One region of the Streptomyces sp. NPDC086077 genome, then DNA from elsewhere that is predicted to be linked to it. Evidence: riboswitches for the same ligand, from Rfam matches in the RefSeq annotation. Region 1 holds a riboswitch; each other region holds the start of a gene.

The links. A riboswitch is a leader RNA that binds a small molecule or an ion and turns the genes downstream of it on or off. The one in region 1 is predicted to bind cyclic di-AMP.
Positions count from the first base shown of each region.
Region 2: another riboswitch for cyclic di-AMP. It lies ahead of AB0O67_RS02670 (C40 family peptidase); the one in region 1 lies ahead of AB0O67_RS04340 (NlpC/P60 family protein).
Region 3: another riboswitch for cyclic di-AMP. It lies ahead of AB0O67_RS05750 (transglycosylase SLT domain-containing protein); the one in region 1 lies ahead of AB0O67_RS04340 (NlpC/P60 family protein).
Region 4: another riboswitch for cyclic di-AMP. It lies ahead of AB0O67_RS04815 (M23 family metallopeptidase); the one in region 1 lies ahead of AB0O67_RS04340 (NlpC/P60 family protein).

Region 1 is NZ_JBFBJT010000008.1:75,862-83,070, forward strand. It holds gene AB0O67_RS04330 (NlpC/P60 family protein) at 1-619, opposite strand, end outside; gene AB0O67_RS04335 (hypothetical protein) at 1,073-1,426, shown strand; partial or broken gene AB0O67_RS04340 (NlpC/P60 family protein) at 1,515-2,691, opposite strand; cyclic di-AMP (ydaO/yuaA leader) riboswitch at 2,699-2,854, opposite strand; gene pcrA (DNA helicase PcrA) at 3,221-5,704, shown strand; gene AB0O67_RS04350 (M23 family metallopeptidase) at 5,764-7,209, opposite strand, start outside.
Region 2 is NZ_JBFBJT010000005.1:54,065-61,273, forward strand. It holds gene bioB (biotin synthase BioB) at 1-702, opposite strand, end outside; gene AB0O67_RS02640 (8-amino-7-oxononanoate synthase) at 856-1,983, shown strand; gene AB0O67_RS02645 (DUF397 domain-containing protein) at 2,080-2,301, opposite strand; gene AB0O67_RS02650 (helix-turn-helix transcriptional regulator) at 2,311-3,171, opposite strand; gene AB0O67_RS02655 (ATP-binding protein) at 3,383-3,841, shown strand; partial or broken gene AB0O67_RS02660 (LysR substrate-binding domain-containing protein) at 4,087-4,413, opposite strand; partial or broken gene AB0O67_RS02665 (LysE family transporter) at 4,312-4,781, shown strand; gene AB0O67_RS02670 (C40 family peptidase) at 4,837-5,310, opposite strand; cyclic di-AMP (ydaO/yuaA leader) riboswitch at 5,314-5,516, opposite strand; gene AB0O67_RS02675 (hypothetical protein) at 5,855-6,133, opposite strand; partial or broken gene AB0O67_RS02680 (ABC transporter permease) at 6,315-6,728, opposite strand; gene AB0O67_RS02685 (TetR family transcriptional regulator C-terminal domain-containing protein) at 6,756-7,209, shown strand, end outside.
Region 3 is NZ_JBFBJT010000012.1:10,399-17,607, forward strand. It holds gene AB0O67_RS05735 (polyprenyl synthetase family protein) at 1-230, opposite strand, end outside; gene AB0O67_RS05740 (hypothetical protein) at 438-626, shown strand; gene AB0O67_RS05745 (CocE/NonD family hydrolase) at 649-2,646, shown strand; cyclic di-AMP (ydaO/yuaA leader) riboswitch at 2,924-3,106, shown strand; gene AB0O67_RS05750 (transglycosylase SLT domain-containing protein) at 3,110-3,589, shown strand; gene AB0O67_RS05755 (Cof-type HAD-IIB family hydrolase) at 3,553-4,431, opposite strand; gene AB0O67_RS05760 (carboxymuconolactone decarboxylase family protein) at 4,497-4,958, opposite strand; gene fahA (fumarylacetoacetase) at 5,194-6,405, shown strand; gene AB0O67_RS05770 (M56 family metallopeptidase) at 6,662-7,209, shown strand, end outside.
Region 4 is NZ_JBFBJT010000009.1:91,666-98,874, reverse strand. It holds gene AB0O67_RS04825 (HPr family phosphocarrier protein) at 1-150, shown strand, start outside; gene AB0O67_RS04820 (GntR family transcriptional regulator) at 327-1,022, opposite strand; gene AB0O67_RS04815 (M23 family metallopeptidase) at 1,211-1,975, opposite strand; cyclic di-AMP (ydaO/yuaA leader) riboswitch at 1,988-2,153, opposite strand; gene AB0O67_RS04810 (pitrilysin family protein) at 2,356-3,744, opposite strand; gene AB0O67_RS04805 (pitrilysin family protein) at 3,741-5,096, opposite strand; gene AB0O67_RS04800 (DNA topoisomerase IV subunit A) at 5,416-7,209, shown strand, end outside.

The DNA of each region.
Region 1 (7,209 bases):
GCGCCCGCTCCTCGGCCGTCAGCCGGGACAGTAACTGCCGCGCCTCGTCCAGCTTGCCGGTGACGGTCTTCTTGTGCCGGTTGAGCTCGGCCTGCCGGGACTGGAGCGAGGCCAGTTCGACGCGGGTGGCGCCGCGCAGTTGCTCGATCTCCCGCAGCTGCCGGCGGACGCGTGTGACGGCGGCCGCTTGCCGGTCGCCGGCGCGTTCGGCGAAGGCGGCGCCGTCGAGATACCGGTCGGGGTCGTCGGAGAGCGCCAGTTGCAGCGCGGGGTCCAGGCCGCCGTCCCGGTACTGGGCGGCCGCGTAAGAACCGAGGGCGTCGCGGGCGGAGTTGAGCCGGTCCTCCTTGCGGGCCGCCTCGTCCTGGAGGCTGCCCAGCCGCTTCTGTGCCGCCCGGGTCTCCTCCCGCACGCCGTTGTACTTCTCGGTGGCGACCTCCGCCTCCTGGTACAGCTTGTCCACCTTGGCCTTGACCTGCGCCGGCGTCAGCTGCGGCTCGGCGTGGCCGGTCCCGTCGAGGCCCGTGGCGGTCGCCGCGCCCGCGAGGGCGATCGTCGCCGCCGTGCGGGCCCTGGTGCCGTGGGCCGAGCGTGGTCGGGGCTTGCGGTGCGCTGCCACGTGGACTGCACGTCCTTTCGTACGACTCGGGCGACCGCCGGTCCGTACGGCCACCGGGTGGACGTACGACCGCTCCGGGGCGGCTGACGCGTCCGGCGGCGCCCCGCGCAGGGGATGCGGGGCACCGCCGGACCTTCTCGGCGGTGGTGCCCGGCTGCCGCCCCCGGCCAGGGCGGCGGTGGGGAGCCGGTCACCTGGTGGAGGACGCTAAGCCCGGGCGTGTCGGTACGGTGACGTCTTGTGCGGAAGTGACGCGAGGGAAACAGCGGGTGACCGTATGTGATCGAGCTCGCGATTCGCGGCCGTCGCCTTCACGCAGTGCGATGACCGATGCGGCGATTCCGGGGCGGGAGGAGGCGCGAGGGTGCTATGGCGCATATATGCAGTCGCCCTGTGTGCCATGGGCGGCCCGGTGTCGGGCGGCCCTGAACTGCCTGATTAGGCTCCGGCCCCATGGACGTACTCATCCACCTCTTCGTCGGCCTGCACATCATCGGCATCGCCTCCCTCCTCGGTGGTTTCCTCACCCAGATGAAGGCGATGGGCCAGGGCACCGCGCGATTCGTCCCGGCGATGCTGCACGGCGCACTGACCATGCTGGTCACCGGCGTGATCCTGGTCGGCCTCAACCAGGCGGACGACCAGCCCGTCAACAACATCAAGATCGGCGTGAAACTGGCGCTGCTGATCGTGATCCTCGGCCTCGTCTACGTGAAACGGGACGACGAGAAGGTGGACAAGGGCATGTTCGCTCTGGTGGGGCTACTGACCACGGCGAACGTCTTCATCGCCGTGCTCTGGACCTGACGCACCGCCCCACGCGCGCGTGCCACGGAAACCGCCGCACGCGCGCGTGCCCTTCGATCGCCTCTCCGGCCGCCTCGCGGCGCCCTTGTCAGGCCGGGCGGACGACGCTGTGGATGGAGGACTCGCCGTCGTAGTAGACGGACTCCTCGCGGACGTACGCGCCGGGCTTCGGGGCGTGGATCATCATGCCGTTGCCGATGTACAGGCCGACGTGGGTGATGTCGTCGTAGAAGAAGACCAGGTCGCCCGGCCGGGCGGCGGCGACGGAGACCGTCGTCCCGGCGTCGACCTGGTCGTAGGTGGTGCGCGGGAGGGTGACGCCGGCGGCCTTCCAGGCGGCCTGGGTGAGGCCGGAGCAGTCGTAGGACTCGGGGCCGGTGGCACCCCAGACGTACGGCTTGCCGATCTGGGCGCGGGCGAAGGCGAGCGCCTTCTCCGCCTTGGTGCCGTACCCGGAGTCCGACGCGGAGTCTCCGGAGCCGGACTCGTCGCCCGTGCCTGCCGAGGTATCGGCGTTCGAGGACTCCCGCTCGCGCTGCGCCGCCTCCTGACGCCGCTGCTCCTGCTGCCGGGCGAGCTCGGCGGCCTTGCGCTCGGCCTCCTCCTGCTTCTTCTTCTCGATCGCCGCGAGGCGGGCCTTCTCCTCGGCGGTCAGAGCCGACAGCAGTGCCCGCGCGTCGGCGAGCTTCTTCTGGACGGTGGCCTTGGCCCGACTGCAGATCGCTCTGCGACTCGGTGAGCGTCTCCAGACTCCGAGTGGCCTCCTGGCGCTTCTTCATCGTCGCCGACTGCTCGGTGAAGTACTCGTCGACCGCGCTCTTCTGGCGGCTGGTCAGACGGCCCATCAGCTGGTTCTGGTCGAAGTAGTCCTGCGGGGAGTCGGCGAGCAGGAAGGTGGCGGTGTCGGGGACGGAGGCCCCGGAGCGGTACTGGGCGGCGGCGTACGACCCCAGCTCCTCACGCGCCTCGTTCAGCTTCTGTGCGCGCTGGGCAACGTCGTCCAGGAGAGTGTCGACGCGCTTGCGCTGCTTCGAGGTCTTCTCCTTGGCCGCGTTGTACTTCTCGGTCGCCGACTCCGCCTGGCGGTAGAGATCGCCGACCTTCTTCTCGACCTCCTCGAGGCTCGGCTTGTCGTCGGCCGAGGGCTCGGCGTTGGCGGTCTGGGAGAGCAGGGCCACGGAGGTCAGGGCAGCGGTGGCGAGGGCCGGTGTGCGTATGCCTGCCACCCGCGCGCCGGTGGGGCGCGACTTGCGGTGCGACGCCAAAGGAGGCGACTCCTTCCATCTGCCGCCTACCGGGTTAGCTGTCGGGTTCGGGCGGGTGGTTCGGAAGGGTTGCCCTACGGTCCGCTCCCCGGAAGGGATTTGGGCCGATTCACCCCAAGTTCGGTGGGTCCCCGGCTCCGGCTGCCTTGGGCGCATCGGACTCGGCGGAGGCCGCGCGGCCCGGCGACGTTCGCCGGTAAGAGTCGTGCGGCCTGTCCGGCACGGTAGCCAACTCGTGTGGTCCGTGTGAAGGTTGGTGGGCGATATGCCCGATACATTTTCGTGACCTTCGGCCGGTGGTCACGCCCCGCGTGAGACCGTGTTCGGACGGTGAGCGCCTGGTCAGCGCCGGTGCCGGGCGATAACGGGCCGGGACCCGCATGATGGTCCGCTGGCGCCCCCCGCCTTCACCGGCCGCCTTCCCGGGCCGTGATCGCGGGCTCCTCCGCAAGATCGCCGGCCTTTCGTGGCCGGTATGTTCTCGGGGCGGGAGCGGGTTGTCAGTGGGGCGCCCTAGACTCGGAGAGCGATGAGCAGCCTCTTTGACGACAGCTTCCTGGCGGACCTCCAGGCCCCACGGGCCCACGAGGAGCCTCCGCCGCCGCCCGAGGACGATCACGCTCCGGATGCGCTTCCGGACGATCTGTTCGGCGGGAAGTTCGACGTGCCCCCGGACCGGGACGCCTACTACCGCGACGGCGCCCCGCGCCCCGCCCTGGACGCCGCCGTGCTCCTGGAGGGGCTGAACGACAACCAGCGCGCCGCCGTCGTCCACTCCGGCTCCCCGCTGCTCATCGTCGCCGGCGCCGGCTCCGGCAAGACGCGGGTCCTGACCCACCGCATCGCCCACCTCCTCGCCGAGCGCGGGGTGCACCCGGGCCAGATCCTCGCGATCACCTTCACCAACAAGGCCGCGGGCGAGATGAAGGAGCGCGTCGAGCAACTGGTCGGCCCCAGGGCGAACGCGATGTGGGTGATGACCTTCCACAGCGCCTGCGTGCGCATCCTGCGCCGGGAGTCCAAGAAGCTCGGCTTCACCTCGTCCTTCTCGATCTACGACGCCGCCGACAGCAAGCGCCTGATGTCCCTGGTCTGCCGCGACCTGGACCTCGACCCCAAGCGCTTCCCGCCCAAGTCCTTCAGCGCCAAGATCAGCAACCTCAAGAACGAGCTGATCGACGAGGAGGACTTCGCCGCCCAGGCCACCGACGGCTTCGAGAAGACCCTCGCCCAGGCGTACGCGCTGTACCAGTCACGTTTGCGCGAGGCGAACGCCCTCGACTTCGACGACCTGATCATGACGACGGTCAACCTGCTCCGCGCCTTCCCGGACGTCGCCGAGCACTACCGCCGCCGCTTCCGGCACGTCCTGGTCGACGAGTACCAGGACACCAACCACGCCCAGTACGCCCTCGTGCGCGAGCTCGTCGGCACCGGCGAGCGTGCCGCTGAGGACGTCGACGTACCACCCGGCCAGGACGACCTGCCGCCCGCCGAGCTGTGCGTGGTGGGCGACGCCGACCAGTCGATCTACGCCTTCCGCGGCGCGACCATCCGCAACATCCTCCAGTTCGAGGAGGACTACCCGAACGCGACGACGATCCTGCTGGAGCAGAACTACCGCTCCACCCAGACGATCCTCACCGCCGCCAACGCCGTCATCGAGCGCAACGAGTCCCGCCGCCCCAAGAACCTGTGGACCAACGCGGGCGCGGGCGCGCGCATCACCGGCTACGTCGCCGACACCGAGCACGACGAGGCGCAGTTCGTCGCCGACGAGATAGACCGACTCACGGACGCCGGCGACGCGAAGGCGGGCGACGTCGCGGTTTTCTACCGTACGAACGCCCAGTCCCGTGTTTTCGAAGAGATCTTCATCCGCGTCGGTCTGCCCTACAAGGTTGTCGGCGGCGTCCGCTTCTACGAGCGCAAGGAGGTCAGGGACGTCCTGGCCTACCTGCGCGTCCTGGCCAACCCTGAGGACTCGGTCCCGCTGCGCCGGATCCTCAACGTCCCCAAGCGGGGCATCGGCGACCGCGCGGAAGCCATGATCGACGCGCTCTCCCAGCGCGAGAAGATCAGCTTCCCCCAGGCGCTCAAGCGGGTCGACGAGGCGTACGGCATGGCCGCGCGCTCCACGAACGCCGTCAAGCGCTTCAACACGCTGATGGAGGACCTCCGCACCATCGTGGACTCCGGCGCCGGCCCGGCGACGATCCTGGAGGCCGTGCTCGAACGCACGGGCTACCTCTCCGAGTTGCAGACCTCCACCGACCCCCAGGACGAGACCCGGATCGAGAACCTCCAGGAACTCGCCGCCGTCGCCCTGGAGTTCGAGCAGGAGCGCGCGGAGGGCGAGGCGGGGACCCTGGCCGACTTCCTGGAGCAGGTCGCGCTGGTCGCCGACTCCGACCAGATCCCCGACGAGGAGGACGGTGACGGCGTCATCACGCTGATGACCCTGCACACCGCCAAGGGCCTGGAGTTCCCGGTCGTCTTCCTCACCGGCATGGAGGACGGCGTCTTCCCGCACATGCGCGCCCTCGGCCAGACCAAGGAGCTGGAGGAGGAGCGGCGGCTCGCGTACGTCGGCATCACCCGCGCGCGGGAGCGGCTGTACCTCACGCGGTCGGTGATGCGCAGCGCCTGGGGCCAGCCGCAGTACAACCCGCCGTCCCGCTTCCTGGAGGAGATCCCCGGGGCGCACCTGGACTGGAAGCGCACGGGTGCCACGGCGGCCCCCGCGGGCCCGGTCTCGGGCGTGGCGGCCTCCCTGTCCTCGTCCCGCTCGCGCTCCTCGGCGTCGGGTGCGTCGGGATTCGCCACCCGGCGGACGGCCGAACAGCCGGTGGTCGCGCTGGCGGTGGGGGACCGGGTCACGCACGACCAGTTCGGGCTCGGCACCGTCGTCGCGGTGAAGGGCACGGGGGGGAACGCCGAGGCGACGATCGACTTCGGGGACACTAAGCCGAAGCGGTTGCTGCTGCGGTACGCGCCGGTGGAGAAGCTGTAGCCGTACGGCCCGGGCCGGGGGTTCCGTGACGGAGTCCCCGCCCGTCCGCGCGGGGCGCGTTACGAGGGGTCGATCCCGTGGCTGCGCAGCCAGGACAGCGGGTCGATCGCCGCGCCGCCCCCGGGGCGCACCTCGAAGTGCAGGTGCGGACCGGTCGAGTTGCCGGAGTTGCCGGAGTACGCGATCGCGTCGCCGGCCTTGACGGTCGTACCGGAGGCGACCTGGTAGCTGGAGAGGTGGCAGTACCACGTCTCCGTGCCGTCCATCGCCGTCACGATCATCATGTTGCCGTACGCGCTGTTGTACTCCGTACGGACCGTGCCGTCCGTCGCGGCCATCACCGTCGTGCCGTACGCGACGGGGAAATCGATGCCGGTGTGCACGGACATCCAGTTGATGCCGGACTGGCCGTAGTAGGCGCTGAGCCCGTGCTGCGCGACCGGCAGTGCGAACTTCGGGCGCAGCCGCTCCTTGCGGGCCGCCTCCTCCGCCGCCCGCTTCTTCTCGGCCGCCTGCTGCGCCTTGAGGTCGATGCGCTCCTGCGTGCGGCTGACGCGGTCGCCGAAGTCGTCCGCCTCAGCGGTGAGGCTCGTGAGCTGGGTGTCCAGCTGGTTGTTGGCGGCGGATGGTTTCACCGCCTGGGCGTCCGCGGCCGTCGTCGTGGTGGCGTCCTGCTCGTCCCCGGTGAAGGTGCCTACGGAGGCGGCGGCGATACCCGCCACGCCCATCACACACGCCGAGGGCACGGCGACGGTCAGCAGCGCGGACCGCTTGGCGGGCGTGCGGCGACGGGAGCGGGAGCCGCTGCGCCCGGCCGCCCGGCCGCCCGGGACGGGGGTGACCTCCTCCTGGTCGTCGAGGAGGACGGGGGGCGCGGACGTCTCGCCACAGCTGTCGGGATCGCCGTGGCCGGCTTCACCGAGGTCGACCTGCTCGAACGTCGCTGTCGCCAGCTGGTCGAAGGGCACGGCGCTCTGGTCGAAGTCGTTGTTCTGCTCGGTGAACTCGCCGGTGTGCTGGTCGAATTCGCCGGTGTGCTGGTCGAACGATCCGGCCTGCCGGGGGAACGACTCGGCCTGGTGGTGGAAGGCCTCGGTGTGCTGCTCGTAGTTCTCAGGGGGCTGACCGGTGCTGGCCTGGCCGCCGTCGGAGTTCCACTGCGTGGCGTCGTAGGCGCCGGTGTCGAAGACCTGCGTGCCCCATTGCCACTGCTGGGTCCGGTCGGCCGGGCCGCCTTGCTCGGGCTGTAGCCACGCGCTCGCGTCCCACTGACCGCTGGCGTCGACCGAGCCGGCTTGCGGAGGGATGAGGGGGAGTTGGTGGTCGCCGCCGGCCCAGGTGGTCGCGTCGTAGGCGCCGGTGTCGTAGGCGGCCTGGTGCTCTGCCGCGTACGGGTCGTAGGTGACCGTGTGATGGCCGCCGGTGGGCCACTGGGAGGCGTCGTGGGCGCCGGTGCCGTGACCGCTTCCCGCGAGGTCGCCGAACAGGGGGTCGGCCTCGAAGGT
Region 2 (7,209 bases), on a different contig from region 1:
GTTGACCGGCACCGAGTCCGGGTCCAGCTCGCGCAGCGAGAAGACGACGTCGACCAGGTCCTCGTCCGACTCGCCCATGCCCGCGATCAGACCGGAGCAGGCCGACAAGCCGGCCGCGTGCGCCTTCTGCACGGTCTCGACACGGTCGGCGTAGGTGTGCGTGGTCGTGATGTCCGCGTACGTGCCCTCGGACGTGTTGAGGTTGTGGTTGTAGGCGTCGGCGCCGGCCTCGCGCAGCCGCTCCGCCTGGCCGTCGGAGAGCAGACCGAGGCAGGCGCACACCTCGACGCCCTCGTTCTGCTCCTTGATCGTCCTGATCGTCTCGGAGACCCGGTCGACGTCCCGGTCGGTCGGCCCGCGCCCGCTGGCCACGAGACAGACCCGCTTGGCACCGCCCGCGAGTCCCGCGGCGGCGGCCTCGGAGGCCTCGCCGGGCTTCAGCCAGGTGTACTTGAGGATCCCGGCCTTGGAGCCGAGCCGTTGGGAGCAGTACGAGCAGTCCTCCGGGCACAGGCCCGACTTGAGGTTGACCAGGTAGTTGAGCTTCACCCTTCGGCCGAACCAGTGGCGGCGCACCTTGCCGGCCGCGGCCACCACATCGAGCAGGTCGTCGTCGGAAGTGGCGAGGACGGCCAGTGCTTCCTCGCGGGTCGGCGTCTCGCGCCGAAGCCCCTTGTCCACCAGCGTGTTCAGCAGGTCCATGAAAGTGATCCTGTCCTAACGCACCGCTTCCGGCCAAGAGGAGACTTCGCACAACCCCGCGTGTTCGACGTGTGGGTATTGCCACACCCTGAGCCCCGGTGGGTCCCGCTAGTGTCTGTTCACTGCCTACAAAAACACCGGAGGACGGACCCCATGGCGTTCGGCTGGATCGACGAGCAGGCGGAGTTGCGCCGGGGCGCCGGACTCGTACGGACCCTGCGTCCCCGCCCCGCCGACTCTCCGCTGCTGGACCTGGCGAGCAACGACTACCTGGGTCTGGCCCGCCATCCCGAGGTCGTCGAGGGCGCCGCGCGGGCGGCGCGGACGTGGGGCGGCGGGGCGACCGGCTCCCGCCTGGTCACCGGCACCACCGCACTGCACACGGAACTCGAACGCGAGCTGGCCGGCTTCTGCGGCTTCGAGGCGGCGCTCGTCTTCTCCTCCGGTTACGCCGCCAACCTCGCCGCGGTCACCGCGCTGGCGCCGCACGGCTCGCTGATCGTCTCCGACGCGGGCAACCACGCCTCGCTCATCGACGGCTGCCGACTGGCCCGGGGCGCCACGCAGGTCGTCGCGCACGCCGACCCGGAGGCGGTGCGCAAGGCGCTGCACACGCATGACGGACCGGCGGTCGCCGTGTCCGACACGGTCTTCTCGGTGGACGGGGACCAGGCCCCCCTCACCGCTCTGGCGCAGGTGTGCCGGGACAGTGGCGCGGGGCTGGTCGTGGACGACGCGCACGGCCTCGGGGTGCTCGGCGACGGCGGCCGGGGGGCGCCCTACGCGGCGGGGCTGGCGGGCGCGGACGACGTGGTCGTCACGGTCACGCTGTCGAAGTCGCTGGGCAGCCAGGGGGGCGCGGTGCTCGGCCCGGCCCGGGTGATCGACCATCTGGTGAACGCGGCCCGGACGTTCATCTTCGACACCGGTCTGGCTCCCGCCGCCGCGGGTGCGGCGCTGGCGGCGCTGCGGCTGCTACGCGGTGAGCCGGAACGGGCGGCGCGGGCTCGCGCGGTGGCGGGCGAACTGCACACCCGGCTGACGGCCCTGGGCCTGGCGGCGGTACGGCCGGACGCCGCGGTCGTCTCCGTGCGCGCGCCGTCCCCGGAGAGCGCCGTGCGCTGGGCGGCCGACTGCCGGGCCGAGGGGCTCGCCGTGGGCTGCTTCCGACCTCCCTCCGTGCCCGACGGCATCTCCCGGCTCCGGCTGACGGCCCGCGCGGACCTCTCCGGGGACCAGATCGAACGCGCTGTACGAGTCATCGGCGACACGCGACCATGAGTCGGCGGACCACGGCCGTGCCTCGCGCTGTTCGGAACTGATCAGAAGTGATCCGGCCCGATCAGGGTGGGCGAATGCGAAAGCCGGCAGGACCTGTCAGAGATGAGCCGTGAACCCCGCCCAGCTCTCGGGGGAGAAGAGCAGCGCGGGTCCGACCGGGTCCTTGGAGTCGCGTACGGCGAGCAGACCGGCCCACGGGCCCAGGGCCGGCCGGGCTGTCTCGACGCAGTTGTTGGCGCCGGTGCTGTAGCTGCTGCGCAGCCAGTGCACACCGAGCAGTTGCGTGCTGGAAGGTACGTTCCGAGGCAGTGCGGTCATGGTGCCTCCTTACGCGCCGTCACCTATCCCGGCGATGTAGTCCAACGATTCCTCGGGCGAAAGGGCGTGGAACTGAAGGGCGTTGAAGGCCTCGGTGTAGGCCTCTACGTCTTCTTTCCTTTCGAGGTAGAGGCTACTCGTCAAGTGGTCTAGAACCACAACATCCAGATCAGAAGTGCTCGAAAATGAGAAGATAACGAAAGGGCCGGTGATGCCGATGTGCGCCCCCGCGGCGAAGGGCAGCACCTGGAGCCGCACCTGGGGCAGGCGGGCGGCCTCCATCAGCCGCTCCAGCTGGCGCGCCATCACCTCCGGGCCACCGACCTCCCGGCGCAGCACCGCCTCGTCGAGCACCGCGCTCAGCACCAGCGGGGGGTGCGAACGCAGCACGTCCTGCCTGGCCAGACGTACCTCCACCAGGGCGTCCAGGCGGCTCTCGTCCAGGCCCTCGACCGCGGCGCGGGTCACGGCGCGGGCGTACTCGGCGGTCTGGAGCAGACCCGGGACGACGGAGGTCTCCAGTGTGCGCATGGCGCCGGCCTGCGACTCCAGACTGATGAAGTCCCGATAGGTGGGCGGCAACACCCCCTTGTAGGCGTGCCACCAGTGGTCACGGCCGTGGCCGTCGCCGGAGCCCGCCAACGCCAGTAGAAGATCCCCGAGTTGGGCGTCGTCAACCCCGTAGGCATCCAGGAGTAACCGCACATCGGCCGGTTTCACGCCGCTGGCGCCGGTCTCGATCCGGCTCACTTTCGACTGGTGCCATCCCACCAGCCGGGCCGCCTCACCGCTTGTGAGGCCCGCGCGGCCTCGCAGCGTGCGCAATTCGGCGCCCAGTTTCCGGCGGCGCACCGCGGGACCGTGCTGCATGGGCTACTCCTTACTCCTTCCGAGTCGCCCAAATACGCTCTGCCGTCGCAGAGTTCACCGCTTCGAGCGACAGATATATGCATATCTTGGTGGATCGCCACCGCTACCGGGCTTTGAGTGGCAGTCTGGCGAAGAAGCACCAGTCGGGACCGTACTCGAACCATCCGCTCCGTGCCGGACTGCGGTCCCGTGGGAAAGGGACGACGTCGCCATGGCAGACCATCTGGAAGCATCCGTCACTCTGCCGAGCGATCCCGCCTCGGTCTCCACCGCCCGTACCTACGTGGTCAGCACCCTGGCGGATTGGGGCCTGCCACCGGAGACCGAGGTGGCCGACACGATCAGGCTCATCATCTCCGAACTCGCCACCAACGCCGTCCAGCACACCCTCGGTCAGTCACCCACCTTCACGGTCGCGATGCAGCTCGACCGCGACGAGCAACTCCGCATCGGGGTGACCGACAGTCACCCGCGCTTTCCCAAGCGGCTCCCGGCCGCCGTTCAGCAGGACAACGGCCGCGGCATGGTCATCATCCGCTGGCTCACCGCCGAGTGCGGCGGCCGCCTCAGAGTCCGCCCGACCCGCGAGGGCGGCAAGACGGTCTCCATCGAGCTGCCCTGGACGGTACCGGTGCGCCCGGCCCGTCTGGCGGGCCGACAGGAGCCGTAGCCCACCGGGGGCGAGCCGCCGTGCCGGAGCGGGCGGGGCGGTGACCCGGTGTCGCCGGGTCCGTCGTGGGGTGGCGCCAGGTCGGGCGGGGCTGCTGGGCCCGGGCGAAGGCGCCGCGGAGAAGGGCGCGGAAGACGTCCGCCGTCGGGGTCGTCCCGACGGTGCGGTGGGCGACCGAGATCATGCGGCGCGGGCTCGCCCCCCGACAGCGGGCGCATCCCCAGCGGCGTGACCGCCGTGTGCGCCACCATCTCCGGTACGACCGCCACCCCGAGCCCCGCGCCCACGAGCGCGCCCACTACGGCGTACCCGGGTGTGGCGACCAGTACGGAGGGTGCCGCCCCGGCGCGTGCCAGCGCCGCCTCCACCTCCTGCCGGGCCGGGTGGTCCGGCGCCATCCTGATCAGCGGCTGCCCGGCCGGCGCCGCCGGCGGCAGCCGCGAGCCTCCGCCGCCGAGGACGTGGTCGCCATGCCGGGCGCGGACCTCGCCGTCGTCGTACGCAACGCGTTGATCTCCCGCCGGGCCGGCGTGGCGTGCGCGCCGGGGATCGCGGGCGGGCTGCTGCGGCACACCGCGCCGGCCGTGGCCGGCGTCGCGGCCGTCCTCGCCGTGCCCGCGCTGTTGCGGGCCCTCCAGCTGGCCGGCCGCGCCCCCGTGCTCCTTCTCGGGCTCCGGGCACCGTGGGCCGTACGGCGGCCCCGTAGCGCCGCTGGCGGGGAGCCGACCCCGGCCGCCGTGCACCCGCTGCGCCAGGGGTTCGTCACCAACGCCCTGAACCCCAAGGCGCCGAAGGCCTTCCTCGGCCTGCTGCCGCAGTTTCTCCCGGCAGGCGCCCCGGCACTGCCGCGCACTCTGCTGCCGGCGCTGATCATCGTGGCCCTGGCCTGGTGTGGTTCCCGGCGGTGGCCCTGCTGCTGGACCGTCTCGACCACTGGCTGTGTCACGGGCGGGGTGGCGGCGTCCCCTCCGGGCGCCGCCACCGCCACCCGGGGGTCACTTCACCCGGCCGTACCAGACGCTCTTGGTCCAGATCTTCTGGAGCCTCACCACGTCCCCGGTCTTCGGGGCGTGCCAGATCTTCCCCTTCCCGGCGTAGATCCCCACGTGGTACACGTTCGACCCCGAGTGGAAGAACACGAGGTCACCGGCCTTGCGGCTCTTGGCGCCGACGTGGCGGGTCTTGTTGTACTGCTGGGCGGCCGTGCGGGGCAGCTTCTTGCCCGCCTTCTTGAACGAGTACAACGTCAGCCCGGAGCAGTCGAACCTGCGCGGCCCGGTGGCGCCCCACCTGTACGGGGAGCCCTTCTTCGAGGCGGCGATCTGGAGTGCCTTCGTCGCCGGCGTGGCGGCCGCCGCCTCCGAGGCGAAGCCCGGAGCAACGACGGAGCCGCCCACCGCGGCGAGGGTGAGGGCCGAGGCCGTACCAGCGCGGGCCATCAGCGACGGGACACGATTGAGCGCGGTCATGCGCAACCCTTCGTCAGCCGCCTGTGAAGGATGACCTGTCGGATTCGGGCTGGCGAAGTCGCCCGGCCGCGTTGCCACGGCTTCACCCCAAGGGACGCTCGGAGATTGCGCTCCGGCGACCCGTCGTGCTCGGGTCCTCCACTCCTGCCGATCCACTCCTGTCGACCGGTCATCCGGGCGGCGGCAGGACTCGGCGTCCGCCCGGACCGCCCCGCCGCGGCGGCGGGGGCTTGTCGTCAGTCAGGGATCTTGACTCACGGAAGTCCGAAAATCCCAACGCAACCGGGGATTTGTGGCGTTACTCACCACTCACCCGTTCGGGTGGACAGCCTCCTGTGCGAACGGGTGTCAAGGGCGCCACGCGACCCCGGACCAGCGATGGAAGGACTCATTCCGCCCCGAAGCAGCCCTCGTTGCGCAACCGCAAGGGCCCCGAGACAGGAGGTGAAGGTCATCCGGACGGCGGTAGTCCTTTTGGTCCGTTTCAACTCCCGCCCGCACGTTCCGTCATGACTCCCGGCGGTCCGGGGCGACGGCGGGTGGATCAGCCCTTGCCGCAACTGTCGGAGCGCGGTGCAACGGGGACACGCGCCGCGCGGCGTTCACCGTCCAGCACGCGCAGCGCCCGCGCGAGGATGCGTGCGGGGAGTTCGCTCTCGCCCCGCCGGTGCATCGGCGCGAGTGCGTCGCGCGGTTCGACGGCCCTGCGCACCAGCGCCTGAGCGGCGCGCAGTCCACGATACGTGTCGCCGTCGCACGCCGGGTCGAGATGCTCGAAGAGGCCCCGCACGTCCTTGCGGTGCGGGACGACCCGGTGGATCAGGCGGCATCTCGCCGAGCCGGGTGCGCAGCCCCGCCGACTTGACGCCCCGGATGCCCAGAACACCGGACTGACCCTCGACGGGCTCGCACAGCACCCGCTGACCGGCCATCACCCGCGGGCCGGGCAGCGTGAAGAGGCCGTGCGCCCCGTCCGCCACAGCGGGGCGCACGGCCGGCTCGGGTCAGCCCGCCGGTGCGGGCTCCCGCTCGGCCACGGACCGCTTCGCCACCCCGGTGCGGGACTTCAGAGCGCTGCCCAGCAGCACCGCGCCGAGCCCGATCGCGGCCCACCAGATCAGGGTCAGCGCCGGGCCGAGCGCCGCCGCGCCGTCGAAGTACGACACCGAGCGCAGCAGCGTCGTCCCCGCGCCCGGCGGCAGCCACTGGCCGATCGCCCCGGCCGGCTCGGGCAGCATCTGCGGCGCCGACCCCGCCCCGGAGAACGGGTTGCCGACCAGCATCAGCGTGCCCGCGGAGATGCCGATCCCGGCATGGCCCAGGAGCGCGGCGAGCCCGGCGACCGCGCTGCTCACCGGCAGCGTCGACAGCCCGAGGGCGGCGGCCTCGGCCCACCAGTCGCCGGTGAGGACCCCCAGGGTGCCGTCTACCGCGACTTCAGCGGCATGGAGGAACTGATCGCCGCGATCGTCGGCGAGGTGCTCGGGTCGGTCCACCAGGCCTTCGCGGAGGCCGCCCGGCAGAGCCCGCCCGCGCCGCCGGACGAGCTCGTCGCGGCGGTCCTCGGCCGGACGCTCGCCGCCCGGGAGAACCTGACGGTCGACGGGCGGCCCGCCTTTCCGCGACTCGTCATCCAGGTGTGGGCGGAGACGCTGCGCAACGAGGAACTGGCGGCCGTGCTGCGCGAGGGCTACGGCTCGGTGCGCGGGGCCTGGGCGCGGATCGTGGAGAGCTACCAGAGCGTCGGGATGATGGATGCGGACGTCACCCCGGACGACGTGGCCCGCACGATGATCGCCTCGGTGATGGGCTTCCTCGCACAGCAGTCCCTTTTCGGACCCGTGCCCGTCGAGGTCCTCCGTGACGGACTGCGGGCGCTGACGAGCATGCGGGGCGAGG
Region 3 (7,209 bases), on a different contig from region 1:
ACGATTCCGGGTGCGTACGGGTCACCGAACCGGGCGGCCAGCATCACGAGCAGCGGCCGGAACCGCTTCCCGCCGGCCCGCACCAGATGCTGCGCGGCCTCCGTGATGAACGGGACCTCGCTCTTGGTGGCTTCGAGCAACCCTTCCTCGACAGCAGCCAATCCGGCCTGGACATCGGCTTCCAGAGCCTGGTCCCGCACGCTCAGCCCGAACGGCCCGACGACGGTCACGAGGGGTCTCCTGTCTGCTGGTGTCCACTGGCGATTACGCGGAATGTCGATAGGTCGCTGCCTTCACTCAAGTCAGCGTATCCGGTCACGTTTCGATCACCGAGGCCGCCCACCGGTACACCTCAGGCGGTATCGGATCACGGCGGGTATGTTTTTGATCACTTGATATGAGCAGGTATTTATCGACTTTGCCGGAAGAGGTGCCCCTTGCTCCGCACCGCCGTCGGCACCGGCCCCGAGAGCCCGGCCCGGTACGCCACCGGCCGCCGTCACCCGGCCGGACGCAAGCACGCCGCGGAGTCCGCGCGCACGCCGCGGGCGACGCACCGCACCGCCGGCCCGGCGGTGACGGCCGCCGCGCGCCGGCCGCGCCGCACGATGCACCCGGTCCACTGAAGCCGTACCTGGGGTCACGCTCATGCACATCCGTACGTCCTTCCCCTACGAGACGACTCACGAGGACCTCCGTATCCCGCTGCCCGACGGAACCCGGTTGTACGCGCGCGTATGGCGCCCGATCACCGACGAGCCCGTACCGGCCCTCCTGGAGTACCTCCCGTACCGCCTGACCGACTGGACCGCGCCCCGCGACCACCAGCGTCACCCCTGGTACGCCGGCCACGGCTACGCCTCCGTCCGCGTCGACGTGCGCGGGCACGGCAACAGCGAGGGCATGCCGACGGACGAATACTCGGCGACGGAGCTGGCGGACGGTGTCGAGGTGGTGCACTGGCTGGCCGCGCAAGCCTGGTGCGACGGCAAGGTGGGCATGTTCGGCATCTCCTGGGGCGGCTTCAACTCCCTGCGGATCGCGGCGCTCGCGCCCGAGCCGCTCAAGGCGATCGTGACCGTCTGCTCCACAGGCGACCGTTACGACAACGACGCGCACCGCATGGGAGGTTCCGTCCTCGCGGTGGACATGCACGCGTGGGCGGCGACCATGCTCGCCTTCGTCTGCCGCCCGCCCGATCCGCGGTACGTCGGCGACGCCTGGCGGGACATGTGGCTGCGACGCCTCGAAGAGGTCGACCCCTTCGTCCACACCTGGCTCGACCACCCTCTACGCGACGACCACCGGCGGCACGACGGCGTCCGCGAGGACCACGGCGCCGTCGACGCCGCCGTGCTCGCGGTGGGCGGCTGGCACGACCCGTACCGCGACACGGTGCTCCGTCTGGTCGAACACCTCCCGTCCGACCGCGTCCGCGGCCTGATCGGGCCCTGGTCGCACCACTACCCCGACCGCGCCTTGCCGCCCGGCCCGGCGATCGGCTTCCTCCAGGAGACCCTGCGCTGGTGGGACCACTGGCTGAAGGGCAGGGACACCGGGGTGATGTCCGAGCCCGTGCTGCGCTCGTACGTCATGGACGCGCATCCCCCGGCGACGGGGTACGAGACGCTGCCCGGCCGCTGGGTCGGTGAGCCCGCCTGGCCCTCACCCCACGTGTCGACGGTCACGTACGCCCTCCAGGGCGAGCCCGTACTCGTCCGGTCACCCCAGCACACGGGCATCGACGCGGGGCGCTTCCTCCCGATCGGCAACGAGGCCGACCTGCCGCCGGACCAGCGGGAGGAGGACGCGCGCGGGGCGAGCTTCGAGTTCGCGGTGCCGGAGGAGACGTGGGTGCTGGGGCGGCCGCGGGTGCGACTGCGGCTGACCTCGGAGGTGCCGCGCGGGCAGGTGGTCGCGCGCGTGTGCGACGTGGCGCCGGACGGCTCCTCGACGCTGGTGACCCGGGGGGTGATGGACCTCTCCGCGCGCGAGGGACGCGACCGGACCGTGCCGTGGACCCCTGGGGCCACCGAGGACGTCACCTTCGGGCTCAGCGGCATCGGGTACGCCTTCCCACCCGGCCACCGCATCCGCCTCTCGCTCGCCTCCGCGTACTGGCCCTGGATCTGGCCCCAGCCGGACTCCGCGGCCGGCTTCACCCTGGACCCGTCCGGCAGCGCTCTCGAACTGCCGGTACGCGCGTGTGCGGCCGTCCCGCCCGTCACCTTCGAGGAGCCGGAGCAGTCCGAACCGCTCGGCGTCGCCCACCCGGCCACCCTCGACGAACCGCGCCCCGGACGAATGGTCGTGCGCGACGTCGCCAAGGGCGAGTGGCGGCTGGAGCTCGACCAACCACGCCACGGCGGTACGCGCGTGTACCCGGACGGGCTGGAGGTCACCGAGGAGGCGCTGGAGGCGTACGCCATCGGCGAGGAGGATCCGCTGTCCGCCCGCGCCCGCTCGGACTGGACGATCCGGCTGCACCGCCCGGAGCTCGCCTGGGACACCACGATCCGCACACGGTCGGAGATCGCCTGCACCGCGGAGTACTTTTTGACCTCAAATGAGGTGATTTGCACCTCTGGTGCCGAGGTGACCTTCCACCGCACCTGGGAGAAGCGAATTCCACGGGCCGCCAGTTAACTAGGACTTGGGCCTATTGCCCGATTTGCGATTCTTCTGCACTCGCGTGAGTTGGCTCACTCGCACGCCTTCACGAGTCCCTTACATGGACGCGGCGATCCGCCTTGGCACATGGCCGAGTTGACTCTTTTCAACCGCAAAGGATCAAGAGCGGCAAACAGGCGCTTCGAAGATCAAATCCCGCGATATGTGAAACGACCACTTGTTTCGGACATGTGCTCTCGCATACGTTCCCGGCCAGTCGGGCGGAACGCCGAATCCTGCCGCCGCCCGCGCCACCCATGACGGACTCACTCACCGCACGGCAGGAGCGGGGGACCCAGGTAAGCCGCCGGACCGGACGCCGCACGCCACGGCACACCGGAACGGCTCGGGGTGAAGTCGCACTCGCATGAGGGCGGCCGGGCACCTCCCAACCCGAACCCGACAGCTCACCTCGCAGGCACCGGAGAGGACAGTCCCCATGACTGCAAACGGTCAGCAGAGCCGTACCAGTACTGCCCGCATCGCTCGCAAGCTCGCCGTCGCCGGTACCGGCGCCGCCCTGCTCGCCCTGCCGCTCATCGGCGCGACCACCGCGTCCGCCGCCACGCCCACGGCCGTCAGCTCCGTCACGGCGTACCCGAACAACCTCGACGGCTGGATCCGCCAGTCGCTCGACATCATGGCGCAGCAGGGGATCCCGGGCTCCTACAACGGTATCTACCGCAACATCATGCGCGAGTCGTCCGGCAACCCGAACGCCATCAACAACTGGGACTCCAACGCCGCCAAGGGCACCCCGTCGAAGGGCCTGCTCCAGGTCATCGACCCCACCTTCGCGGCCTACCACGTGCCCGGCACGGCGTACGACCCGTACGACCCGGTCGCCAACATCACCGCCGCCTGCAACTACGCGGCCGACCGCTACGGCTCGATCGACAACGTCTTCGGCGCGTACTGAGGCCTGGCCAGCAGCCGTTCGAGGACGACGGCGATGCCGTCGTCCTCGTTCGACAGGGTGATCTCGTCGGCCACCGCCTTGAGCTCGGGGTGGGCGTTGGCCATGGCGACGCCGTGCGCGGCCCAGTCGAACATGGGGATGTCGTTGGGCATGTCCCCGAAGGCGATGGTCTGTTCCGGACTCACGCCCAGTTGCCGTGCCGCCAGCGCCAGCCCCGTCGCCTTGGTGACCCCGCACGGCTGAAGCTCGACCGTCCCGGGACCGGACATGGTGACGGTCGCGAGCGAGCCGACCACCATGCGGGCCACCGCCGCCAACTCGTCGTCGGACAGCGTCGGATGGCGCAGCAGCACCTTGCTGATCGGCGCGCACCAGAGGTCGTCGCGGCGATCGATGCGCACCGCGGGCAACGTGGGGTGCGGCATCAGGTACCCCGGCTCGATGAGGGTGAGCCCGTCGACGCCGTCCTGGTCGACGGCCGCGTACACCTGGCCGACCTCGGCCTCGATCTTTCCGAGCGCGGTCTCCGCGAGTTCCCGGTCCAGCGTGACGGACCACAGCAGACGGTCCGCGCCGGCGTCGTACAACTGCGCGCCCTGCCCGCACACCGCGAGCCCCCCGCCGCCCACGACCTCCAGCAGTGGTCGCACTCGCGGCGCCGGCCGTCCGGTCACCACCAGATGCCGGGCACCGGCCGCCGAGACCCGCGCGAGCGCGGCGAGCGAACGGTCGGAGACCGTGTCGTCGCCGCGGAGCAGCGTTCCGTCCAGGTCAGTGGCGATGAGGGCGTAGTCGGTGCGCGCGTACTCGGTGCGCGCGGCATATGCGGTGGGTGCGGCCATGATCAGAGAATACGGACACCGCACCCCCGCCGTTCATTCCCAACTACCTTCCCACTGTCTGCTTTTCACCCCCACGTGGTGCCTGCCGGCTCCTTGATCGTGGCGTTGATGCGGTTGAACATGTTCGTCAGCGCGACGGTCAGGATCAGCGCCGACACTTCCTTCTCGTCGAAGTGGTCGGCGATCTCGTCCCACAACGCGTCCGGAACCGGCTCCTCCGAGCGGTCCGCGAGCCGCGTCACCGTCTCCGCGAGGGTCAGCGCGGCGCGCTCGGCGTCGCTGTGGAAGGGCGCGTGCCGCCAGGCGGCGACCGAGGCGATGCGCTCCTCACTCACGCCCGCTTTGCGCAGATTGTTCACATGTCCGTGGACGCAGGCGGCGCAGCCGTTGATCTGGCTGACCCGCAGTCCGACGAGCTCCGCGACCTCCTGGTCGAGCCCGCTCTCCCCGATGGCCTGGAAGAGGGTCCCGATACCCTTCAGCGCGCCCGGGAGGACGTACGCCGGGTTGGTCATCCGTGCCTGCATGATGCCGCCTCCTGTTGTCAGTGGCCGGTGTGATGCTTGCTTTCACCGCACTGACGGATCGGGGGCGGTCGTTGTGACGGATCGGCGGGACGAGTTTCCGATGCGCCGACGCGATACACCTTTCCGGATATCAAGGAGCTTCCGCACCTATCGGACACTGCCCAAGACGGGTGCCGCAGCCGTAACGTGATCCACGACCGCATGGACCGCGCGTACGAAAGTGAGGCAGCACCCCATGCCCCCCTTCGATGTCCCCGAGGGCGACCCCTTCGGTCCGCACAACCTTCCGTACGGCGTGTTCTCACCCGCCGGGTCCGCCGAACGGACGGTGGGTGTCCGCCTCGGCGACCACGTCCTCGACGCCGGCGCGGCCGCACTGGCGCTCGGCTCCCCGTACGCCGAGCTGCTGGCACGCCCGACCCTCAACCCGCTGCTGGCCGCGGGCCGCACGGCCTGGTCTGACGTCCGGCGCGCGCTGACCGCCTGGGTCACCGTGCCGTCCCACCGCGAGTCCCTCGCGCCCCTGATGCACTCCCTGTCCTCGGTGAACCTGCACCTCCCCTTCGAGGTCGCGGACTACGTCGACTTCTACGCCTCCGAGAACCACGCCCGGAACGTCGGCCAGATCTTCCGCCCCGACGCGGCGGACTCCCTCACGCCCAACTGGAAGCATCTGCCGATCGGTTACCACGGCCGCTCCGGCACGGTCGTCGTCTCCGGCACCGACGTGGTCCGCCCCTCCGGCCAGCGCAAGGCCCCGGCCGACGCCGCGCCGGTCTTCGGTTCGTCCGTCCGCCTGGACATCGAGGCCGAGGTCGGCTTCGTGGTCGGCGTCCCCTCGGCGATGGGCACGCCCGTGCCGCTGTCCGGCTTCCGCGATCACGTGTTCGGCCTGTGCCTGCTCAACGACTGGTCCGCCCGCGACATCCAGGCCTGGGAGTACGTCCCACTCGGCCCGTTCCTCGGCAAGTCCTTCGCCACCTCGGTGTCGGCGTGGATCACCCCGCTGGAGGCGCTGGACGCGGCAAGGGTGGCCCCGCCCGGGCGGACCCACCCCCTGCTGCCGTACCTGGACGACACCGAGGAGGAGCCCGGCGGCTACGACCTGCGCATCTCCGTCGCCCTCAACGGCCATGTCGTCGCGGAGCCCCCGTTCTCCACCATGTACTGGACCGCGGCCCAGCAACTCGCCCACATGACCGTCAACGGCGCCTCCCTGCGCACCGGCGACCTGTACGGCTCGGGCACGGTGAGCGGACCGGGCGAGGGCGAACGCGGTTCACTCCTGGAGCTGACCTGGAACGGCCGCGACGCCCTCGAACTGCCCGACGGCAAGCGGACGTTCCTGGAGGACGGCGACGTCGTGACGATGACGGCCTGGGCTCCGGGCGCGGGCGGCGTGCGCGTGGGGCTCGGCGAGGTCACGGGACGCGTCGTGGCGGGGTGAGGTTTCCGCGACAGCGACGGCTTCGGCGCTGACTCCGGCCGCCCGTCACCGTCATACTGGCGGCGGGCGGTGTGCGCGGTGCGCGACGCGGGCTCGTGTGGCGCGTGACGCGGGTGCGTGCGTGCGGCTGAGCTTGTGAGGCGTGCGGCACGTGACGCGGGCGGGAGGTCCACGGCGCGCGTCAGCCGCCCGCACCGCACCGCACCGCACCGACCCGAAGCCGCCCCACTCCCGACCAGGATCCGGAGCCCGTGGCATGACCGTCTGCCTGCTCCTGCTGAGCGTCGTCGCTCTGGCGGCCGCCGTACCGGCCCCTCGTGCGCTGGTGCGCGCCGCCTGGCCCGAACGGGAGCCCGTCGTCGGGCTGTGGGTGTGGCAGTGCCTGGTCGCCACCGTCCTGCTGTGCTGTCTGACCGCCCTGGTCCTGGGCGCGGCGGCGGTCTTCCAGACGGTGCGCGACCAGGTCTTCGCGCCCGCCCCGCCGCGCGTGGCCGCCGCCTACGACCTGTCGGCGGCGCCGCCCTGGGCCGCCGCGCTGACCCTGCTGCTGGCCTGCGGTGCCGCGTGGACGACGGCGATGCTCGTGCGCGAGCTGTTCGAGGCCCGGCGCCGCCGCGGCCAGGCCCGCGCACATCTGCGGGAACGCGCCCCCGACCTGCCCGCCGGTCTGCCCGCCGCCCGGGGGCCGCTGCTCGTCCTGGAGGACGAGTATCCCGACGCCTGGTGGATGCCGGGCAGCCCGCCCCAGCTGATCGTCACGACCGGGGCGCTGCACCGTCTCACCGACCACCAGCTCGACGCCGT
Region 4 (7,209 bases), on a different contig from region 1:
GCGGCCTCCATGCTGGCCGTCCTGGGTCTGGGCGCCCAGGGTGGCGAGGAGATCGTCCTGGCTTCCGACGCCGAGGGCGCGGACGCCGCGCTCGACCGTCTGGCAAAGCTGGTCGCGGAGGGCCTTGAGGAGCTCCCCGAGACCGTCTGAACCCGCTGACGGCATTCCTGAGGCCGCGTCGCCCATTCCGGGCGGCGCGGCTTCGCCGTCTGCCGCACACCCGGTCGCTTTTTCGCACGACGGGTCGAGAGAATTCCGAGCACCCAGAAAGGGGCAGCGGAAATGCACCGCCGCCGAATATCACTTCTTTGTATACGGCGCCCGTGTTAATGCCGCAGGCCCGACATGTTTACGGCATGTTGCGAAGTCCTCACACGGTCCGCGCGGTCGCCGCCGCCGGGAAATCGGAGCCGGTGCGCGCCGGTCGCGCGCTCGGCGTGCAGCGCCGTGACCGCCCGCGCCCGCTCGCCGTCGCCGCGCGCCACCGCGTCCACGATCGCGCCGTGCTCCGACCACGACTCCACGGGGCTGACGGGTGCCTCCACGGCGTACATCCAGGCGATCTTGTGCCGCAGCTGGGTCAGCATCGCGATCAACGCGGGGCTTCCGCAGGCCTGGGCCAGCGTCTCGTGGAACCAGCCGCCCAGGGAGCGCAGGTCCTCGCTGCCGCCCCGCCTGGCCCGCTCCTGGCCCAGCCGGACCAGGCCGCGCAGCACCTTCAGATGGGCCTCGGTGCGCCGCTGCGCGGCCCGCGCGGCGCCGAGCGGCTCCAGCAGCAGCCGCATCTCCAGCAGGTCGGCGGCCTCCTGCTCGGAGGGCTCCGCCACGCACGCGCCCGCGTGGCGCCGGGTCACCACGAAGCCCTCGGCCTCCAGCGTGCGCAGGGCCTCCCGGACGGGGACGCGGGAGACGCCGTAGCGGCGCGCGAGGAGTTCCTCGGTGAGCCGGCCGCCACGCTCATAGACACCCGCGACGATGTCGTCCCGGATGGCCGTGCACACCGAATGCGCCGGAATACGCATGACCGACCTCCGCCTTAATCCCCGTGAAACGCCGACGACTGACGTGTGTTCCGTGACTCTATTGCAGTGAGCCGGAATTTCCGATGGGGGGCCGGAATCCATGCATATTTTTTGGACATACAGGCGTACGAAACACCGAAAGCCCCGGCTCGGAGAGCCGGGGCCGCGGGAAGCGGGGCGGTCCGCTGTCAGATGCCGACGCCGTGCGAGCGGAGGTAGGCGACCGGGTCGATGTCCGTGCCGTACTCCGCCGTCGTCCGGGCCTCGAAGTGCAGGTGCGCTCCGGTGACGTTGCCGGTGGCCCCGGACAGGGCGATCTGCTGTCCCGGGGTGACCGTCTGGCCCACCGAGACAGCGAAGGACGACAGGTGACCGTACTGGGTGTACGTACCGTCGTTCATCTTGATCACTACTTGATTGCCGTACGCCCCACCCCAGCCGGCCTCGACGACCGTGCCGGAGCCGACCGCGTGCACGGGGGTCCCGCTCGCGGCGTGGAAGTCGACACCGGTGTGGCTGCCGGAGGACCACAGCGCACCGCCGGACCGGTAGCCGGTGGAGACGTAGGAGCCGCTGATGGGCGACACGTAGGTGTTGAGGCGCTTGCGCTCGGCCTCACGGGCGGCACGCTCCTTGGCCTCGCGGGCCTCCTTGGCCCGCTCCTCCGCGCGCTTCTTGGCGGCGGCCTCGGCCTTCTTCTCGGCCTCGGCCTCCGCCGCCGCCTGCTGCTGGGCGGCGGCCTGGGCGTCTATCTGCTCGGCGACCGAGTCGCCGATGGTGATGACCGGGAGCAGGCCGGTCTGCTCGGCCGCGGGCTCGTCGGCGAGCGCGGGAGCGGCCAGGGTGCCGAGGACACCGGTGGTGGTGAGGGCCGCGACACCGGCCGCCTGGGCGGTGGTGCGCTTCATCCGGCTGGGACGGCGGTGCTTCCCGGTGGCGCGCGTGAACGCCATGTGGTGGCTGGTCCTTTCCTTCCCTCTCGCCTACCGGGTTAGCTGACGGGTTCGGAGCAGGAAGGTCTCCTACGGACCCCCTCGCCGTGCGCGGGCGTCCGATTCACCCCAGGGACTTCATGGTTGGGTCCCCGGCTCCCCTGGCTCGCGCCGTACGGGGACTCGGCGATGACTGTCCGGTGCCGCGGGTGCGGCGCACTGCCTGACGGACAGCCCGGATGACGCTAAGCGGGACATCTTTCAATCCCCAAACCCATCCGGGCGTTTGTAGCGCATCCCACAGGCCAGACAGGCAACCTCTCCCTCAATTGGGACATAAAGGGGCCCTGGTGACGCGTCCGTCACCAGGGCCCCTCCGCGCGCGTGCCGCTCGCCGGCCTCTACTCGGCCGGGACGACCGTGACTTCGCCGATGCCGAGGGCCTCGACGGGCGCCTTGATCTGCGCCGCGTCACCGACGAGGATCGTCACCAGACGGTCCGCCGGGAAGGCGCTGACGACCGCCGCGGTGGCCTCGACAGTGCCGGTCGCGGCGAGCTGCTGATACAGCGTCGCCTGGTAGTCGTCGGGGAGGTGCTGCTCGACCTGGTCGGCCAGGGTCCCCGCGACGGCCGCCGCTGTCTCGTACTTCAGCGGCGCCACACCGACGAGGTTCTGCACGGCGACGTCCCGCTCAGCGTCCGTGAGCCCCTCCGCGGCCAGCGTGCGCAGCACCGTCCAGAGGTCCTCCAGCGCGGGACCGGTGTTCGGCGTGTCCACGGAACCGCTGATGGCGAGCATCGCGGCACCGCTGCCGTCGGGCGCGGAGCGCAGCACCTGACCGAACGAGCGCACCCCGTAGGTGTAGCCCTTCTCCTCGCGCAGGACGCGGTCCAGACGGGAGGTGAGGGTGCCACCCAGGCAGTACGTGCCGAGCACCTGGGCCGCCCACACGCGGTCGTGCCGGTCGGGGCCGACGCGGCCGATCAGCAGCTGGGTCTGGACGGCGCCGGGACGGTCCACGATCACCACGCGGCCGGTGTCGTCGGCCGTCACCGGCGGCACGGGGCGCGGCTGTGCCTGGGAGCCGGCCCAGGCACCCAGGGTCTCGCCGAGCAGCACGTCGACGTCGACGTCCGTGAGGTCGCCGACGACCACGGCGGTGGCGGTGGCGGGGCGCACGTGCCGCTCGTAGAAGGCGCGTACGGCGGCGGAGTCGATCTTCGCGACCGTCTCCTCGGTGCCCTGGCGCGGGCGGGACATGCGCGAGGTCGCCGGGAACAGCTCCTTGGAGAGCTCCTTGGCGGCCCGCCGGGCGGGGTTGGCCAGCTCGTGCGGGATCTCGTCGAGGCGGTTGCGGACCAGCCGCTCGACCTCGCTGTCGGCGAAGGCGGGCGCCCTGAGGGCGTCGGCCAGCAGTCCGAGCGCCTTGGGCAGGCGGGAGACCGGCACCTCCAGGCTCAGTCGGACGCCGGGGTGGTCGGCGTGTGAGTCCAGGGTGGCGCCGCACCGCTCCAGCTCTGCGGCGAACTCCTCGGCGGAGTGCTTGTCGGTGCCCTCGGAGAAGGCCCGCGCCATGATCGTGGCGACACCGTCGAGGCCGGCCGGCTCGGCCTCCAGGGGCGCTTCAAGCAGCACTTCCACGGCCACGACCTGCTGGCCGGGGCGGTCACAGCGCAGCACCGTCAGGCCGTTGTCGAGCTTCCCGCGTGTGGGAGCCGGGAACGCCCACGGGCGGGCCTCGCCCGCCTGCGGCCGGGCGTGGAAGTCCATCGTGGCGAGCTCGGTCACTTGGCCGCCTCCTCGGTGTCGTCGTCTGCGTCGGTCGCGGCGGCTTCCGGAGTCGTGGGCTCGTAGACCAGCACCGCGCGGTTGTCGGGCCGCAGGCGGGCCTTGGCGACCTCCTGGACCTCCTCGGCCGTCACCTCCAGGACACGCTGCACGGCGGTGAAGGCGAGCTTCGGGTCGCCGAAGAGCACGGCGTACCGGCAGAGTTCGTCGGCGCGGCTGGCGACCGTGCCCAGCCGGTCCAGCCACTCGCGTTCCAACAGGGCCTGCGCGCGCTCCATTTCCTCGGCCGTCGGGCCCTCCTCGGCGAAGCGGGTGAGCTCCTCGTCGATGGCGGCCTCGATCACCGGCACCTCGACGTCGCCGGACGTCTTCACGTCCAGCCATCCCAGGGAGGGCGCTCCGGCCAGCCTCAGCAGCCCGAACCCGGCCGCCACCGCCGTACGGTCGCGTCGTACGAGCCGGTTGTACAGGCGGGACGACTCGCCGCCGCCGAGGATGGTGAGCGCGACATCGGCCGCGTCGCACGCGCGCGTGCCGTCGTGCGGGAGCCGGTAGGCGCCCATCAGGGCACGCGCCGGGACCTCCTCCTCGATGACCTCGCGCAGCTCCTTGCCGATGACCTCCGGCAGCGAACCGTCGCGTGGCGCGGGCTTGCCGTCGTGGGCGGCGATGGAGCCGAAGTACTTCTTGATCCATTCGAGCGTCCGCTCGGGATCGATGTCGCCGACGACCGACAGCACCGCGTTGTTCGGCGCGTAGTACGTGCGGAAGAACTGGCGCGCGTCCTCCAGGGTCGCCGCGTCCAGGTCGGCCATCGAGCCGATCGGCGTGTGGTGGTACGGGTGGCCCTCCGGGTAGGAGAGGGCGGCGAGCCGCTCGAAGGCGGTGCCGTAGGGGACGTTGTCGTAGCGCTGGCGGCGCTCGTTCTTGACGACGTCCCGCTGGTTCTCCATGGACTCGTCGTCCAGGGCGGTGAGCAGCGAGCCCATGCGGTCCGCCTCCAGCCAGAGCGCGAGCTCCAGCTGGTGGGTGGGCATGGTCTCGAAGTAGTTGGTGCGCTCGAAGCTGGTGGTGCCGTTCAGCGAGCCACCGGCGCCCTGCACCAGCTCGAAGTGCCCGTTCCCCTTGACCTGGGCGGACCCCTGGAACATCAGGTGCTCGAAAAGGTGAGCCAGGCCGGTACGCCCCTTGACCTCGTGGCGCGAGCCGACGTCGTACCACAGGCACACCGCGGCGACCGGGGTCAGGTGGTCCTCGGAGAGCACCACACGCAGGCCGTTGTCCAGGCGGTGCTCTGTCGCTGTCAGCCCGCCGGAGCCTGCCTCGGCTGTGGCCGTGTGACCCATGGGCATGTACGTCCCTTCGATCGCGGTGCGGTCGGGAAACCGCAGATTTCCTGCCAGTCCTGCCACTGTATGCAAGCGCGCCGACCTGGTGTGAAGTTCCCGGAGCGCGTACGCCCAGAGCGAGAATCTGGTTGCCGGTCGCGAGGGCGTAGCCTGCGGGTCAGCGCGGGGCCGGTCGGCCGACGTCGGGTCCAGCGTCCGCGTTTGTCAGTGGCGCGGTCCACAATGGTCCGCGTCAGATGCCGTTCACGCTTCAGCAACAGCGAGCCGCAGGGACCGAGCGCCCCGTGGGCGAACGACCAGAAAACAGGAGGAGCCGGCAGCGATGGCCCGCCGCAGCACGAAGACCCCGCCGCCCGACGACTCGTACGAGGAGCGGATCCTCGACATCGACGTCGTGGACGAAATGCAGGGCTCCTTCCTCGAGTACGCGTACTCGGTCATCTACTCCCGGGCCCTGCCGGACGCCCGTGACGGTCTCAAGCCCGTGCACCGACGCATCGTCTACCAGATGAACGAGATGGGCGTGCGCCCCGACCGCGGGTACGTGAAGTGCGCCCGCGTGGTCGGCGAGGTCATGGGTAAGTTGCACCCGCACGGCGACGCGTCGATCTACGACGCCCTGGTGCGCATGGCCCAGCCGTTCTCCATGCGGGTGCCCCTGGTGGACGGCCACGGCAACTTCGGCTCGCTGGGCAACGACGACCCGCCCGCCGCCATGCGGTACACCGAGTGCCGGATGGCCGAGGCCACGAGCCTGATGACGGAGTCGATCGAAGAGGACACGGTCGACTTCGCGCCGAACTACGACGGCCAGGAGCAGGAGCCGGCGGCCCTGCCCGCCGCCTTCCCGAACCTGCTGGTCAACGGCGCGTCCGGAATCGCGGTCGGCATGGCCACGAACATGCCGCCGCACAACCTGCGCGAGGTCATCGCGGCCGCCCGCCACCTGATCAAGCATCCGAACGCCGACCTCGACGCCCTGATGCGGCACGTCCCGGGCCCCGACCTGCCCACCGGTGGCCGGATCGTCGGCCTCACCGGGATCCGCGACGCCTACGAGACCGGCCGCGGCACGTTCAAGATCCGCGCCACGGTCTCCGTGGAGGACGTGTCGGCGCGCCGCAAGGGCCTGGTCGTCACCGAGCTGCCGTTCGCGGTCGGCCCGGAGAAGGTGATCGCGAAGATCAAGGACCTGGTCGGCTCGAAGAAGCTCCAGGGCATCGCCGACGTCAAGGACCTCACCGACCGTGAGCACGGGCTGCGCCTGGTCATCGAGATCAAGAACGGCTTCGTGCCGGAGGCGGTCCTGGAGCAGCTGTACAAGCTCACGCCGATGGAGGAGTCCTTCGGCATCAACAACGTCGCCCTCGTCGACGGCCAGCCCCTCACACTGGGCCTGAAGGAGCTCCTGGAGGTCTACCTCGACCACCGCTTCGAGGTCGTGCGCCGCCGCTCGGAGTTCCGCCGCGGCAAGAGGCGCGACCGGCTGCACCTGGTCGAGGGCCTGCTCACGGCGCTGGTGGACATCGACGAGGTGATCCGCCTCATCCGCTCCAGCGACAACTCCGCCCAGGCCAAGGAGCGCCTGATCGAGCGCTTCGGGCTGAGCGACATCCAGACGCAGTACATCCTGGACACGCCGCTGCGCCGCCTGACCAAGTACGACCGCATCGAGCTGGACGCGGAGAAGGACCGGCTCACCGCGGAGATCCAGGAGCTGACCCGGATCCTGGAGTCGGACACCGAGCTGCGCAAGCTGGTCTCCACCGAACTGGCCGCGGTGTCCAAGAAGTTCGGCACCGATCGGCGTACGGTCCTGCTGGACTCGAACGCCACCGCGGTGGCAGCCGTTCCGCTCCAGGTGGCCGACGACCCGTGCCGGATCCTGCTGTCCTCGACAGGGCTGCTGGCCCGTACGGCGAACGCCGAGCCGTTCCCCGAGGACGCCGTGGCCAAGCGCGCCAAGCACGACGTGATCGTCTCGGCGGTGCCGGCCACGGCCCGCGGCGAGGTGGGCGCGGTGACCTCGGCGGGCCGACTGCTGCGGATCAACGTCGTCGACCTCCCGCAACTCCCGGAGACGACGACGGCGCCGAACGTCTCCGGCGGTGCGCCG